4 regions of the Buttiauxella cochleicola genome follow, and region 3 is predicted to be linked to each of the others. Evidence: predicted binding sites of a transcription regulator. Region 3 holds the regulator's gene; each other region holds the start of a gene.
The links. Region 3 encodes PhoB, which activates phosphate uptake and scavenging genes when phosphate is short. Its sites were predicted from a motif close to CTGTCATAAAACTGNCNNAT; they were not measured.

Region 1 (3,181 bases), on a different contig from region 3:
CTTCGATAATGCTGATAATGTTGTCGATTTTGCTGGAACTGGACTCAATATTACGCATTGAATCAATCACCTCGCTAACAATCTCGTTGCCGTCATTGGCGGCTATCAACATGCCATTTGCCAGCTTATTTGCCTGGTGAGAATTGTCGGAAGTCGATTTCACCGTCACGGTTAGCTGTTCCATGCTGGCCGCAGTTTCACCCAGCGATGACGCTTGCTCTTCGGTGCGTGCAGAAAGGTCGGTGTTACCGGCGGCAATTTCTTCGGAGGCGTATGCCACGGTTTGGCTGGACTCACGCACCTGGCCAATAATGCTTGCCAGTGATACACGCATTTGCTCAAGCTCGCGCATCATCGCACCAATCTCGTCATTGGCACTGGCAACAATCGGCGTATGCAACATACCGCTGGCGATTTCAGTGCAATGCTCTTTGGCTTTATCCAGTTCGTTGAGTACCCGTTTTTTTAGCAGCCAGAACACGGCACCGAGAATAACGGCGAAGATCAGTGCAAAAATCGCGATACTCATCAGGCTCTGTTTGAAACCAGATTGAGCATCTTTGTTGAGCTGCTGCGCATACTGCTGGCGGAATGCCAGTAATTTATCCAGTGCGACTTCAAATTGTTTATCCAGCTGTGGCAGGGTGGATGTCACTAGTGCACGAGCACGCGGAATGTCATTGGCGCGGGCAGCATCCAGCAGGGGCTGTAAGCCTTGCTCACGATAATTCACAAACGCGCTCTGGTAGGAATCAGTCAAGACCTGTTCACCTGGTTGTTTAGGTTCCTCAAGATAAGCCTGAAATGCGGCGTTTGCCTTCTCAAGTACCGATTGTGCGCCGTTGAGTGCCTGTTGCCCCTGATCGTTTAACCCTTGTTCACGCTCTTCTAACGCTTCCATGGCACGAACACGCATGGTGCGGCTGTGGTTGATTGGGTCGATTACCGATAACACCACACGGATTTCGCGATTTACATTATCCAGAGATTGGTTGCTACGGGTGAGTGACCAGATGTTGGAGGCTGTGCTGGCTAAGAAAATAAGCAGCAATGTGCTGAAAACTAAAATAGAAAAACGCCTTACGGACATAAAATACCCTTATCGTTAGAAATAAACCTGACTCGTTTCAGCCAGTGCTTGTGGGTTATCGGCATTCGGGGCGAGAAATTTAGCGGACTTATTTTCGTCATATTTCTGTCATAAGGCTGCTTTATAAATCGATGACCAAAATAAGGGATGCGAACATCATGAAATTAAAACCATTTGCGCTGTTATTGACCTCTTTATTTCCTCTGGCAAGTCAGGCAGCACAACCGCAGGTTGACCGTTACGTTGTCACATTTCCGCAAGGTGACCATGTTGAATACAACGGGGCTTATGCCAGCAACTTCCCGGATGGTTTACCGGTTGGCGTGGGTTCGGGGCTGCAATTTATTCGTAAAGATGGCGATGCACTGGTGTTTGCTACGGTGACGGATCGCGGTCCGAATGCCGATTCCCCGAAAGCCGGTAAAAAAGACTCGAAGATTTTTGCCAACCCGAAATTTACACCATTACTGATGACCATCCGCGTTGCTGATGGCAAAGCCCAGGCTACCGATGCACATGCGTTACATGATGAGAATGGCCCTATCAGCGGTTTACCGCTGCCGGAAGGCTTGATTGGTGCAACCAACGAAATCGCTCTGAGCGATACCTTGCAGCAGTTATCGAGTGATAAACGTGGCCTGGATACCGAAGGGATCACCCCGGATGGCAAGGGAGGTTATTGGTTGTGTGACGAATATGGCCCGTTCATCATCAATATCGACGCTAATGGCAAAATCCTCAAAAAATATGGCCCGCAAGCAGAACAAGGTGAGCAGGGTGTGGCGGGTGGCTTGCCGAATATTATCAAATGGCGTCAGGCTAACCGTGGTTTTGAAGGGATTACACGCATGCCCGACGGGCGTATTATCGCCGCCGTGCAAAGTACGTTGGATATCGACGGGAAAAGCAAAAACAGCGCACAGTTTACCCGTCTGGTGAGCTTTAACCCGGAAACCGGCAAAACGGAAATGTACGGTTATCCGATTGACGTAGATGTCTATAAGAAAGCCAAAGACGCTAAAATTGGTGACATCGTCGCACTGGATAACAACCGCCTGTTGCTGATTGAGCAGGGTGGCGACAAAAACAAAGTCATGCGCAACCTGGTTTATGTGGTTGATCTTAGCCAGGCCAGCGATCTGAGTTCGTTTGATAAAGACAAAGCACCCGAGTTTGACGACGCCGCACAATTGAAAGCGCGTGGCATCAAACTGGCGGAGAAAAAAGAAGTCGTCGACTTGCGCAAACTGGGCTGGCAGCAGGAAAAAGCCGAAGGGATGACATTGATTGATAACCAAACTATTGCGGTGATTAACGACAATGATTTCGGTTTACAGCCGGTGCTGGAAAACCCTGATGCCGATGCAAAAAAAGCCGACGATTACGAAGTGGATGGCAAAGGGCATTTAACTCGCGAAGGAAAAGAAGTCGCGACAAAAATATCCTTAAAACCGCTGGAAAAACCCGAGTCACAAAATGAGCTTTGGGTTATTAAGCTACCGGAAGCGTTAAAGTAGTTTTTACAGGGGCAACGACTACGTTGCCCTTTACTTATTCTGCCGATGAACTTGCCATTACATTTCGAATGGACTCCACCAACGCCGTTGCAGCAGGTGAGAGTTCACTTCCCATCAACCTGGAAATACCTATCTGCTCAAGAACCAGCGGTTCAAATGACGGCAAGCGCACAAGATCATTACTATAAGTAATATCCGTAACGATGGAATGTGGCAGAATACCTAATAAGTCAGTCTTTTTTAAAAGCCATAATATATTAAAGAATGAAACAGTCTCGATAGTGGCATGGGGCGGATCGATATTTTCATTGTAAAATGTATTATTAAATTGTTTACGTAGAGTGGTTTCAATTGGCGGTAATATCCATGCTTCCTTTTTTAATTCTTCAAGGGATATGTGTAGATTTTGTTCCAATGGATGGCCTTTACGGGCGACAACTATCGCGTTTTCACTAAATAAGGCTTCCTGAGAAACTACAGCACTGGAACTAATATCCGATAATCGACCAATTAAAAAATCCAGTTCACCAGAAACCAGTCGCGGTAATAACTCTCCGCTGACACCTTCAATAAT
Region 2 (3,181 bases), on a different contig from region 3:
AAAGATAAACAGGCCCCACATGCCGTATACGATACTTGGGATCGCAGCCAATAGTTCGATGGCGATACCCAGCGGGCGGCGCAGCCAGTTTGGCGCCAGCTCCGTAAGGAACAGAGCAATACCAAAACTCACAGGCACAGCAATCAACAGGGCAATAAACGAAGTCACCAGCGTGCCGTAAATCGGAACCAGTGCACCGTAAATATCGTTAGGAGCATCCCACTCTTTGGTCCATAAGAACGAGAAGCCAAACTTCTGAATACTCGGCCAGGAGGAGATGATCAGGGAGATGATGATGCCGCCTAGCAGAAATAGCACAATCAGCGCAGCCAGTTTTACCAGCGCACTGAAAATGACATCACCTTGTTTACCAGGGGACTTGAACGTCGGCTTACTTACCGCCATAGCTTACTCTTTAAGTTAAATATATTTCTTACAACATGTCGGATGTCGCTAACACTAATCCGACCTATGAAATCAGTTGTAGGGCGGATAAGCATAAGTGCCATCCGCCTTTTTCGTTAATTAATAAAGCGCCTTACCGGAGCTGTCTTTCACGTTGGTCTTCCATGCCGCACGAACCTGCTCAACCACAGCGTCTGGCAGGGCGGCGTAATCCAGGTCACTCGCCTGTTTTGCACCGTCTTTATAAGCCCAGTCGAAGAACTTCAGTACTTCAGCACCTTGCTCTGGGTTTTTCTGCTCTTTGTGAACCAGGATGAAGGTTGTGGACGTGATTGGCCACGCAGCGTCACCTTTCTGGTTAGTCAGATCCTGAGCAAATGATTTGCTCCAGTCTGCACCCTTCGCCGCATTGGCAAAGTTCTCTTCAGAAGGCGCTACTGGTTTACCATCAGCAGATACCAGTTTGGTATAAGCGAGGTTGTTTTGCTTAGCGTAAGCGTATTCAACATAGCCAATTGAACCAGGCAGACGTTGAACGAAGGCTGCGATACCGTCGTTACCTTTACCGCCCAGACCCGTTGGCCAGTTTACCGTTGAGCCCGCACCGATTTTGGTTTTCCACTCTTCGTTTACTTTCGCCAGGTAGCTGGTGAAGACGAAGGAAGTACCGGAACCATCAGCACGACGCACAACTGCGATATTCTGCTGTGGCAGTTTCATGCCTGGGTTGAGTTTAGCAATTGCTTCGTCATCCCATTTTTTGATTTTGCCCAGGTAGATGTCACCCAGAGTTTTACCATCGAGCACCAGCTCACCAGATTTCACGCCCGGCAGGTTAACTGCCAGAACGACACCGCCGATAACAGTTGGGAACTGAAACAGCCCTTCTTGTTGCAGTTTATCGTCAGACAGCGGAGCATCAGATGCGCCGAAATCTACAGTGTTAGCAATGATTTGTTTAACGCCACCGGAGGAGCCGATACCCTGGTAATTTACTTTGTTACCAGTTGATTTATTGTAGGTATCTGCCCATTTGGCATACACCGGCGCAGGGAATGTTGCACCGGCACCAGTCAGGCTTGCAGCGGCGTTTGCGCCAAAAGCAGTCAGGGATAAGGTCGCGGCGACAACAGTTGCGACAGTGGTACGCATAGCTTTCATAGTGTCTCCTGCAGAGGTGATATACCCCTCATACTTCAAATTGCAGATGCGTTGGCTGCACTCTCTCACCCGAATCACTTAGTTCACTAAGCTCATCGGGATTCGTTCTTTTGCCGCCTTCCTGCAACTCGAATTATTTGGGTATTAACGTAATTCATTGTTTAGTGGATGCAGGATAGAAAATAGGACAGTTTGGTGACAGTTAAATGTACGAATTATGACAGTTTTATGACAGGCGATTTTGCAACCAAGTTACGCCTGTCACATTGCAGATTCTGAGCCCTCAATCCGTCTCAATAATTCGCGTTTTTCCTCGCAGCTCAAATGGCGTGATTCCCCTAATGCCAGGCCTTGCAGGTGGATATTCATGATGCGGACACGTTCAAGCCGGGTCACTTCATAACCGAAATATTTACACATCCGGCGGATCTGGCGGTTCAGCCCTTGCACCAAAATAACACGAAATATCAGCTCAGATTCTTTCGTCACATTACAGTGTTTGGTTACCGTGCCAAGTATCGGAACGCCCGCGCCCATTCCAATAATAAACTCGTCAGTTATCGGCTTATCGACGGTGACCACATACTCTTTTTCATGATTGTTACCGGCACGCAGAATTTTATTAACTACATCACCGTGGTTGGTCAGTAAAATGAGCCCCTGCGAATCTTTATCCAGACGCCCGATAGGGGAAACGCGTTTGTCGCTATGAATGAGACCGCTGATGTTATCGCGCACACTCTTTTCCATTGTAGTGATGATGCCCACAGGCTTATTCAAAACCATCAGCACGAGATCGTTGTCATCACGCGGCACAATAAGCTGACCGTTTACCTTCACCACATCACCGGAAAATACCTGAGCGCCAAAACTAGCCAGGCTGTCGTTAATAAACACTTCGCCCTGCTCAACGTAACGATCGGCCTCACGGCGGGAGCAGATACCGCAATCGCTAATGTATTTATTAATTCGTATGGGTGAATCAGTGGGCATTTTGCGATGCGTTTTATTCAAATTTTGCATAATTACCATTAACCCATCACTTAAAAAAATGTGACACACGTCACATACGCTACCCGTTAGGGGTAGATTACCCACAAAAAATTGAGATTAATCACAAATAAAAGTGAAACACAGGTTCATTATCAACACATAGTGTGATCTGCATAACAAAAACAAGTCCAGGATGGGCCAAACCAGAATCCTCGACGTCTTCTGAAGCGCCGCTGATTTTTATCTCCTCTGAATTATTTATTTGCCTGCTGCCTTGCAGCGGTCAGGCCACTTATTGCTTGAAAAACGGGGATTCATTATGCGCAAAACAGGCCACAAGCGCTGGTTTATGCTGTCACTGGTGACATTAGGCACCATTCTTTGCTATTTAACCCGAAATACTATTTCTGCCGCAGCGCCAACATTACAGAGCGATCTGCACATTACCACCCAGCAATATTCTTACATTATTGCGACATTCTCAGCGTGCTACACCATTGCACAACCTATTGCCGGTTATCTGCTTGATACATTGGGTACAAAAGTGGGTTACACCATTTTCGGCCTGATGTGGGGCGTGTTCTGCATTGGTGCGTCATTCGCGACTGGCTGGAAAGGCCTG
Region 3 (3,181 bases):
CGGACTACTAATTACAGGGCCGCAATTAAAACGCTTATAGCGAATGAAGGCAAGAAGGGATCCAAAAACCAGATTGATATACTTAAATTAACCATGAAAGCAGAGGATTAGTTTATCCATCAGAAATGATTATGGTCGTTTATATGGTTAAAATATCACCAACTGAGGGTTTTTGATTTACATCTGAGTAAAAAAAAGACAGACCAGAAGACTGGCCTGTGGAAAGTTATTTTGACACGGTTTGAGTAAGCTACTCTGCCTGAATGGCTTTCTCGTTAACAATGAGACGCTCAGGCAGTACAAAGGAAAACGTCGTTCCTATACCCAGTTGGCTTTCGATATGGAGCCGCGCATCGTGGTGGCTCAAAGCATGTTTTACTATCGCCAGCCCCAGTCCACTGCCACCGGTTTGCCGTGAACGCGCTTTGTCGACACGGTAGAAACGCTCGGTCAATCGCGGAATGTGTTCAGCTGAAATGCCAGGCCCTGTGTCTGCAACACTAAAGCAGGCACCACCGGCAATCCTTTTCCAGCTCACCGTAATATATGTGCCATCTGGCGTATGGTTTACTGCGTTGTATACGAGGTTCGAAATCGCACTGCGCAATTGTTCTTCATTACCAAACACTTTCAGGGTTGAGTCGATATCAAACTGTAACGTCTGTCTTTGCTGGCTGAGGGTTTGCGCTTCGCGCTCCACCACACGCAACATCAGTGGCACATCAATCTTTTCATTGAGCACCATCGCCGGAGCCGCTTCAATTTTTGACAGCGTGAGAAGCTGCTTAACCAGCCCTTCCATACGCGAGGTTTGTTCGCGCATCGTGCCCAGCGCTTTCTCGCGCAGCGGGCCTTCAAGGGTTTGGTCCTGCATCATTTCCAGGTAACCTTGCAGCACCGTCAATGGTGTACGGAGTTCATGGCTAACGTTGGCAAAAAAGTTACGGCGTGCCCCTTCAAGTTGGTGCATCTGAGTCACATCACGCGCCACCAGCAGCCACTGTTCGTCGCTGTAAGGCATTACGCGAAATTCCAGATGACGGCCATTGTTGAGCACGAGAGTCAGCGGGCGAGCAAAATCTTTATGTGATAAATAGCGGGTAAATTCAGGGTAACGCAGCAAGTTAAGGATGTTTTGCCCGTTATCATCCGGCCAGCGTAAGCCCAGCAACTGTTGAGCCAGGCCGTTACACCAAAAAATCGTCCCTTCTTCAGTGGTAAGCACAACCGCATCGGGCAATGATTCCGCACCGCTACGAAAGCGCTTAATCAGGTTACCTAACTCTTTGCGGCGTTTTTTATTACGCAACTGCATCTGGTGAAGGCCGTAGAGCAACGGATCCCAGCTCCCCCGCCCTGGCGGAGGCGTCATGCTGCGATCAACCCACAACCACCACGACAAACGCAGCAAATTCCAGAAATGCCAAACCAGCAGCCCAGTGACTGCCAGTAATAAAAACCAGGGTAAATGGCCAAAAATAAGGCCTAAAATGACGGCAGGTATACAACAGAGCAGCAGCTCCAGTACCAGCCTTTTCCATGACAACCGTTCCAGCACGCGTCACTCTCCTGATAAGGAATTAAAAGCGGGTTGAGAACCGATAACCCGTACCGCGTACTGTTTGTACCATTCTGTCATGCCCACTATGTTCGAGCGCTTTGCGTAACCGCCGAATATGTACGTCCACCGTTCGGTCTTCGACATACACATTGGTGCCCCATACATGATTGAGCAATTGTTCACGGCTATACACCCGCTCCGGGTGCGTCATAAAGAAGTGTAATAACTTAAACTCGGTTGGCCCCATATCCAATGGGTTTTCACCGGCCATGACGCGGTGCGACGACGGATCAAGTGTTAGCCCCTGCATATCGATCACTTCTTCTACTGCCATAGGAGAAATACGACGCATGACAGCTTTAATGCGTGCCACCAGCTCCTTCGGGGAAAATGGCTTTGTAATATAATCATCAGCCCCGACTTCAAGACCACGCACACGATCTTCTTCTTCGCCACGCGCTGTCAGCATCATCACCGGGATCTCGCGGGTCAATGCTTCACGTTTCAGATGTTTAATAAACTGAATACCAGAGCCGCCTGGTAGCATCCAGTCCAGCAAAATCAGGTCAGGAAAGGGTTCAATCAGCAGATTCACTGCGCTGTCATAATCTTCCGCTTCTACAGGTTGAAAACCGTTTTGTTCGAGCACAAAGCTCACCATCTCACGGATTGGAGCTTCATCTTCTACGACTAAAATACGCTTCGCCATGATTCGCCCTGCTCAAGGAATAATTATTGTTGTTTCAATGCGGCGCCATTATGCGTCAGATTTATGACAGATTTATGAAAAACATGACTGTTTGATGACCCATCACTTTGATTTATGACACAGAGACATATGCCGTTTTTTGCCTCGTCCCCTTATAATCGGGACTTCATTTTTAAGCCACCGGACAGGTCATGCGCATAATTCACACATCAGACTGGCATCTAGGTCAAAATTTTTATACCAAAAGTCGCGGTCCTGAGCACCAGGCTTTTCTTGAATGGCTGCTCAACGCTGTCGTTGAAAATGATGTGGATGCCATAATCGTCGCGGGTGACATTTTTGATACCGGCTCGCCGCCAAGCTATGCGCGAGAATTGTATAACCGCTTTGTGGTGCAGCTTCAGGCGACGGGATGCTCGCTCGTGGTGCTGGCCGGAAACCATGATTCCGTCGCGACACTTAATGAGTCTCGCGAACTCATGGCCTGCCTGAACACATATGTGATTGCCAGCGCCCGCCATGATACCAGCCAGCAAGCTATTGTTCTAAAATCCAAAAGCGGTCTTCCCGGTGCGATTCTCTGCCCTATTCCATTTTTGCGCCCACGCGATATTCAAAATAGCCAGGCGGGGCTGTCCGGCCATGAGAAACAGCGTTCATTAATGGAAGCCATCAGCGAGCACTATCAACAGTGCTATCGCGCGGCCTGCGATTTACGCGCTGATGCCAGGCTGCCAATTATCGCTACCGGGCATTTAACTACAGTAGGCGTCACCAAAAGCGATGCGGTACGCGACATCTATATTGGCACGCTTGATGCTTTCCCGGCGCAGCATTTCCCGGATGCCGATTACATCGCGCTTGGCCATATTCATCGTGCGCAATTAATTGGCGGCACCGAACATATCCGT
Region 4 (3,181 bases), on a different contig from region 3:
GCATCAACTCAAAACTCATTTCATCGCGTGTCAGCGAATCAAGAGCGGAAAACGGTTCGTCCATCAGCAAAATATCCGGGTCATGCAGCAAAGAGCGAGCAATGGAAACACGCTGCTGCATACCGCCTGAAAGTTCCGCCGGGCGCTTATTGGCAAACTGTGTCAGCCCTGTCATTTCCAGCAATTCATGCCCACGCGCGATATCTTTAGCATCCACGCGGCCATATTTGTGTTTCATCGGAAACGTGATGTTATCGAGCACGGTGAGCCACGGCAGCAGCGTCGGTTTCTGGAACACAAACCCCATTTCATCGCGTGGTTCGGTCACTGGTTTGCCATACACCGAAATGGTGCCACTGCTCGGTTTCAAAAGCCCGGCAATCAAACGCAAAATGGTCGATTTCCCGCAGCCTGATGGGCCAATAAATGAGACGAATTCATGGCGGCGCAGCGTCAGATTCGCCTCATCAAGTGCCGTAACTCTGGTGCCATCAGCAGATATAAATGTCTGATTAACATGACTAAGCTCTATAACAGGCTGCATGACATTCCCTTATTTAGCGAAAAAACTACGGTCAACCAGGGTTTCCGGGTTTACTTTATCGGTCGGATATTTCATTGATTTCGCCACCCACTCCCAGGTGTGTTTCAGAAGCGTCGGGTCGAATTGGCCCAGGCCGTCGCGCTGGCTAATGTCATTGTTAATCAGCGGTTTTGTAACGTTGAAATCAGCTTCCAGCATCACGACATCGGCTTCAGGCACCATCGCTTTTTGGTCAGCGGCGGCTTTGTCCGGGTGCGCCAGGCTAAATTCGATAGACTTTTTGGAAGCTCGGACGAAACGCGCTACAACATCCGGCTTTTCTTTGATGAGCTTATCGGAGGCAAAGAAGGACAGGCCGTAGCCATCAAGGCCGTAATCGGTCCAGGCCAGTTCAAGCGGTTTTTTACCTACCTGAGTCAGCGTCGCTTCAATGCTCGGGCGATTAGTTGACCACACCACCACGCCATCAACACGCCCCTGTGCCAGCATTGGCACCAGCGTGCCTGGGTCAGCTTTGATCTGTTTTACGCTATCGGGATCAACACCATTCTTTTCCAGCATGATAGGAAGCAACGCATTAGATGCAGAGAACGTCGGGATACCAAGCGTTTTGCCTTTCAGGCTTTTCATATCGGTCACGCCGCTTCCCTGCCACGAGTAAATCGCATCAGGCTGTTTTGAGTAAATGCTCATGATGGCTTTCACTGGAATGCCACCTTCAGCTTGCGCCATCATTAAAGAAGCAATGCCGCCAGTGCCCACATCAGCTGCACCTGAAGCAATTTTCGTCAGCGTGTCGCTGCTGCCACGGCCAGGTAAAATGGTGACATCCAGCCCTTCTGCTGCGTAAAAACCTTCTTGAACACCGACAAAAACGAAGGCTTTATCACCGCCATTTGGCATCCAGTCAAGTTGCAGTTTTAGCTTATCCAGTGCGGCTGCATGCGCACTTGCCAGTACCAGTGCTACAGCGGTTGTAAGTCGAATGACGCGCATGCTTATCTCCTCAGAAGGGGCTAAAACTGCCCAATGGGCATATGTGAAACTTTTGTCACAACGGTTGGAAACTTTTGTTTCAAACATACGAGTGGTAGGGTCAAAAGTTAAAATATGAAAATCTTATAACCTGCTAAAAAGCAGCCATTTACACATGAATATTGTTGGTATTCTTTATTCTCAGCTGCTTCGGGTATACCGTGTTGGGCATCAGAAACAATTAGGCTGGAATACCCGGCCCAACGAATGAGGATCCATCATGAAAGCAGTCGTACTTGAACAAGTTGAAGGTCAGACTCAGGCCGAGGTAAAACAAATCTCTGCGCCAGCAATCGATCTGGGAAATGTGCTGGTTGATGTTGAGTGGTCAAGCCTGAACTATAAAGATGCGCTGGCGATCACCGGCAAAGGCAAAATCATCCGTAACTTCCCGATGGTGCCGGGGATTGATTTCGCAGGGCGCGTGGCGAGTAGTGATGATGCTAATTTCAGCGCAGGTCAGGAAGTGGTGTTGACGGGCTGGGGTGTGGGTGAAAACCATTGGGGTGGCCTTGCCGAACAAGCACGTGTGAAATCCGAATGGCTGGTTCCACTGCCCGCCGGCCTTAGCGCACGTAAAGCGATGATCGTTGGCACCGCAGGCTTTACCGCGATGCTGTGTGTGATGGCGCTGGAAGATGCAGGTATTACACCAGAAAGCGGCGAAGTGGTTGTGACCGGTGCCAGCGGCGGCGTGGGCAGCACAGCAATCGCTCTGCTGCATGCGTTGGGTTACCAGGTTGTAGCAGTTTCTGGTCGTGAATCCACTCACGACTACCTACGCCAGTTAGGTGCCAACCGCATTCTGCCACGCAGTGAATTTGCTGAAACTCGCCCACTGGAAAAACAAGTATGGGCTGGTGCGGTTGATACCGTGGGTGGAAATGTACTCGCCAAACTGCTGGCACAGATGAACTACTCCGGTTGTGTCGCGGCTTGCGGCCTTGCGGGTGGGTTCTCACTGCCAACGACAGTGATGCCATTCATTCTGCGTAACGTACGCCTGCAAGGTGTTGATTCGGTTAGTGCGCCGATTGAGCGCCGAGTTGCCGCGTGGGAGCGTCTGGCCGAATTGTTGCCGGAGAGTTTCTATGAGACGGCAACGACCGAGATTAGCATGGAGCAAGCGCCTAAATTTGCCGATGACATTATGAATAATGCGGTTCAGGGGCGGACGCTGGTGAAGGTGAAGTAAGCTCTCATCTCTTTCACAAACTATCTCAATAAGGATAAAAATTGAGATAGTTTGTTGTAGTTATCCCTTTCCCCGACCAATCCAGGAGACACTCCATTGGCCCAGATTTTTTATCAGTCATCAATTAGCTGGGTAACGCGACATCTATACAATTCAGCGAGTTTTTCTAATGTGGAACGCTGAGGTTTAGCACGTTTCTCCATGTTTGCTACACCCGCTTGAGAGATGCCGAGCACTTCCGCCACAGCCTCTTGAGATAGACCACGATACATGCGCCAGGCGGCATGTAAAGTCGCGCCTTTTCTCATTTGGTAGCCTACAACTTCATGTGGGATTGTCTCATCGTCGTTAGGGCCAGGAGCATAGGGAACCGATTCGTAAAAATCATCCAGGTCTGCGGCTTCTAC

Region 1: LVQ79_RS17385 (esterase-like activity of phytase family protein) is a predicted target of PhoB. The motif match lies at 1,185-1,204, and genes of this name have one in related genera.
Region 2: pstS (phosphate ABC transporter substrate-binding protein PstS) is a predicted target of PhoB. The motif match lies at 1,782-1,801, and genes of this name have one in related genera.
Region 4: acuI (acrylyl-CoA reductase (NADPH)) is a predicted target of PhoB. The motif match lies at 1,582-1,601, and genes of this name have one in related genera.

What each region holds. Positions count from the first base shown of each region.
Region 1 covers NZ_JAJSOU010000013.1:135,117-138,297, reverse strand. The annotation lists gene LVQ79_RS17390 (methyl-accepting chemotaxis protein) at 1-1,090, opposite strand, end outside; gene LVQ79_RS17385 (esterase-like activity of phytase family protein) at 1,249-2,607, shown strand; gene LVQ79_RS17380 (LysR substrate-binding domain-containing protein) at 2,642-3,181, opposite strand, start outside.
Region 2 covers NZ_JAJSOU010000002.1:413,925-417,105, forward strand. The annotation lists gene pstC (phosphate ABC transporter permease PstC) at 1-405, opposite strand, end outside; gene pstS (phosphate ABC transporter substrate-binding protein PstS) at 526-1,566, opposite strand; partial or broken gene rluF (23S rRNA pseudouridine(2604) synthase RluF) at 1,837-2,559, opposite strand; gene LVQ79_RS04230 (MFS transporter) at 2,879-3,181, shown strand, end outside.
Region 3 covers NZ_JAJSOU010000003.1:72,155-75,335, reverse strand. The annotation lists gene phoR (phosphate regulon sensor histidine kinase PhoR) at 251-1,558, opposite strand; gene phoB (phosphate response regulator transcription factor PhoB) at 1,581-2,270, opposite strand; gene sbcD (exonuclease subunit SbcD) at 2,462-3,181, shown strand, end outside.
Region 4 covers NZ_JAJSOU010000008.1:185,836-189,016, reverse strand. The annotation lists gene LVQ79_RS13095 (ABC transporter ATP-binding protein) at 1-544, opposite strand, end outside; gene LVQ79_RS13090 (ABC transporter substrate-binding protein) at 554-1,540, opposite strand; gene acuI (acrylyl-CoA reductase (NADPH)) at 1,800-2,774, shown strand; gene LVQ79_RS13080 (helix-turn-helix domain-containing protein) at 2,888-3,181, opposite strand, start outside.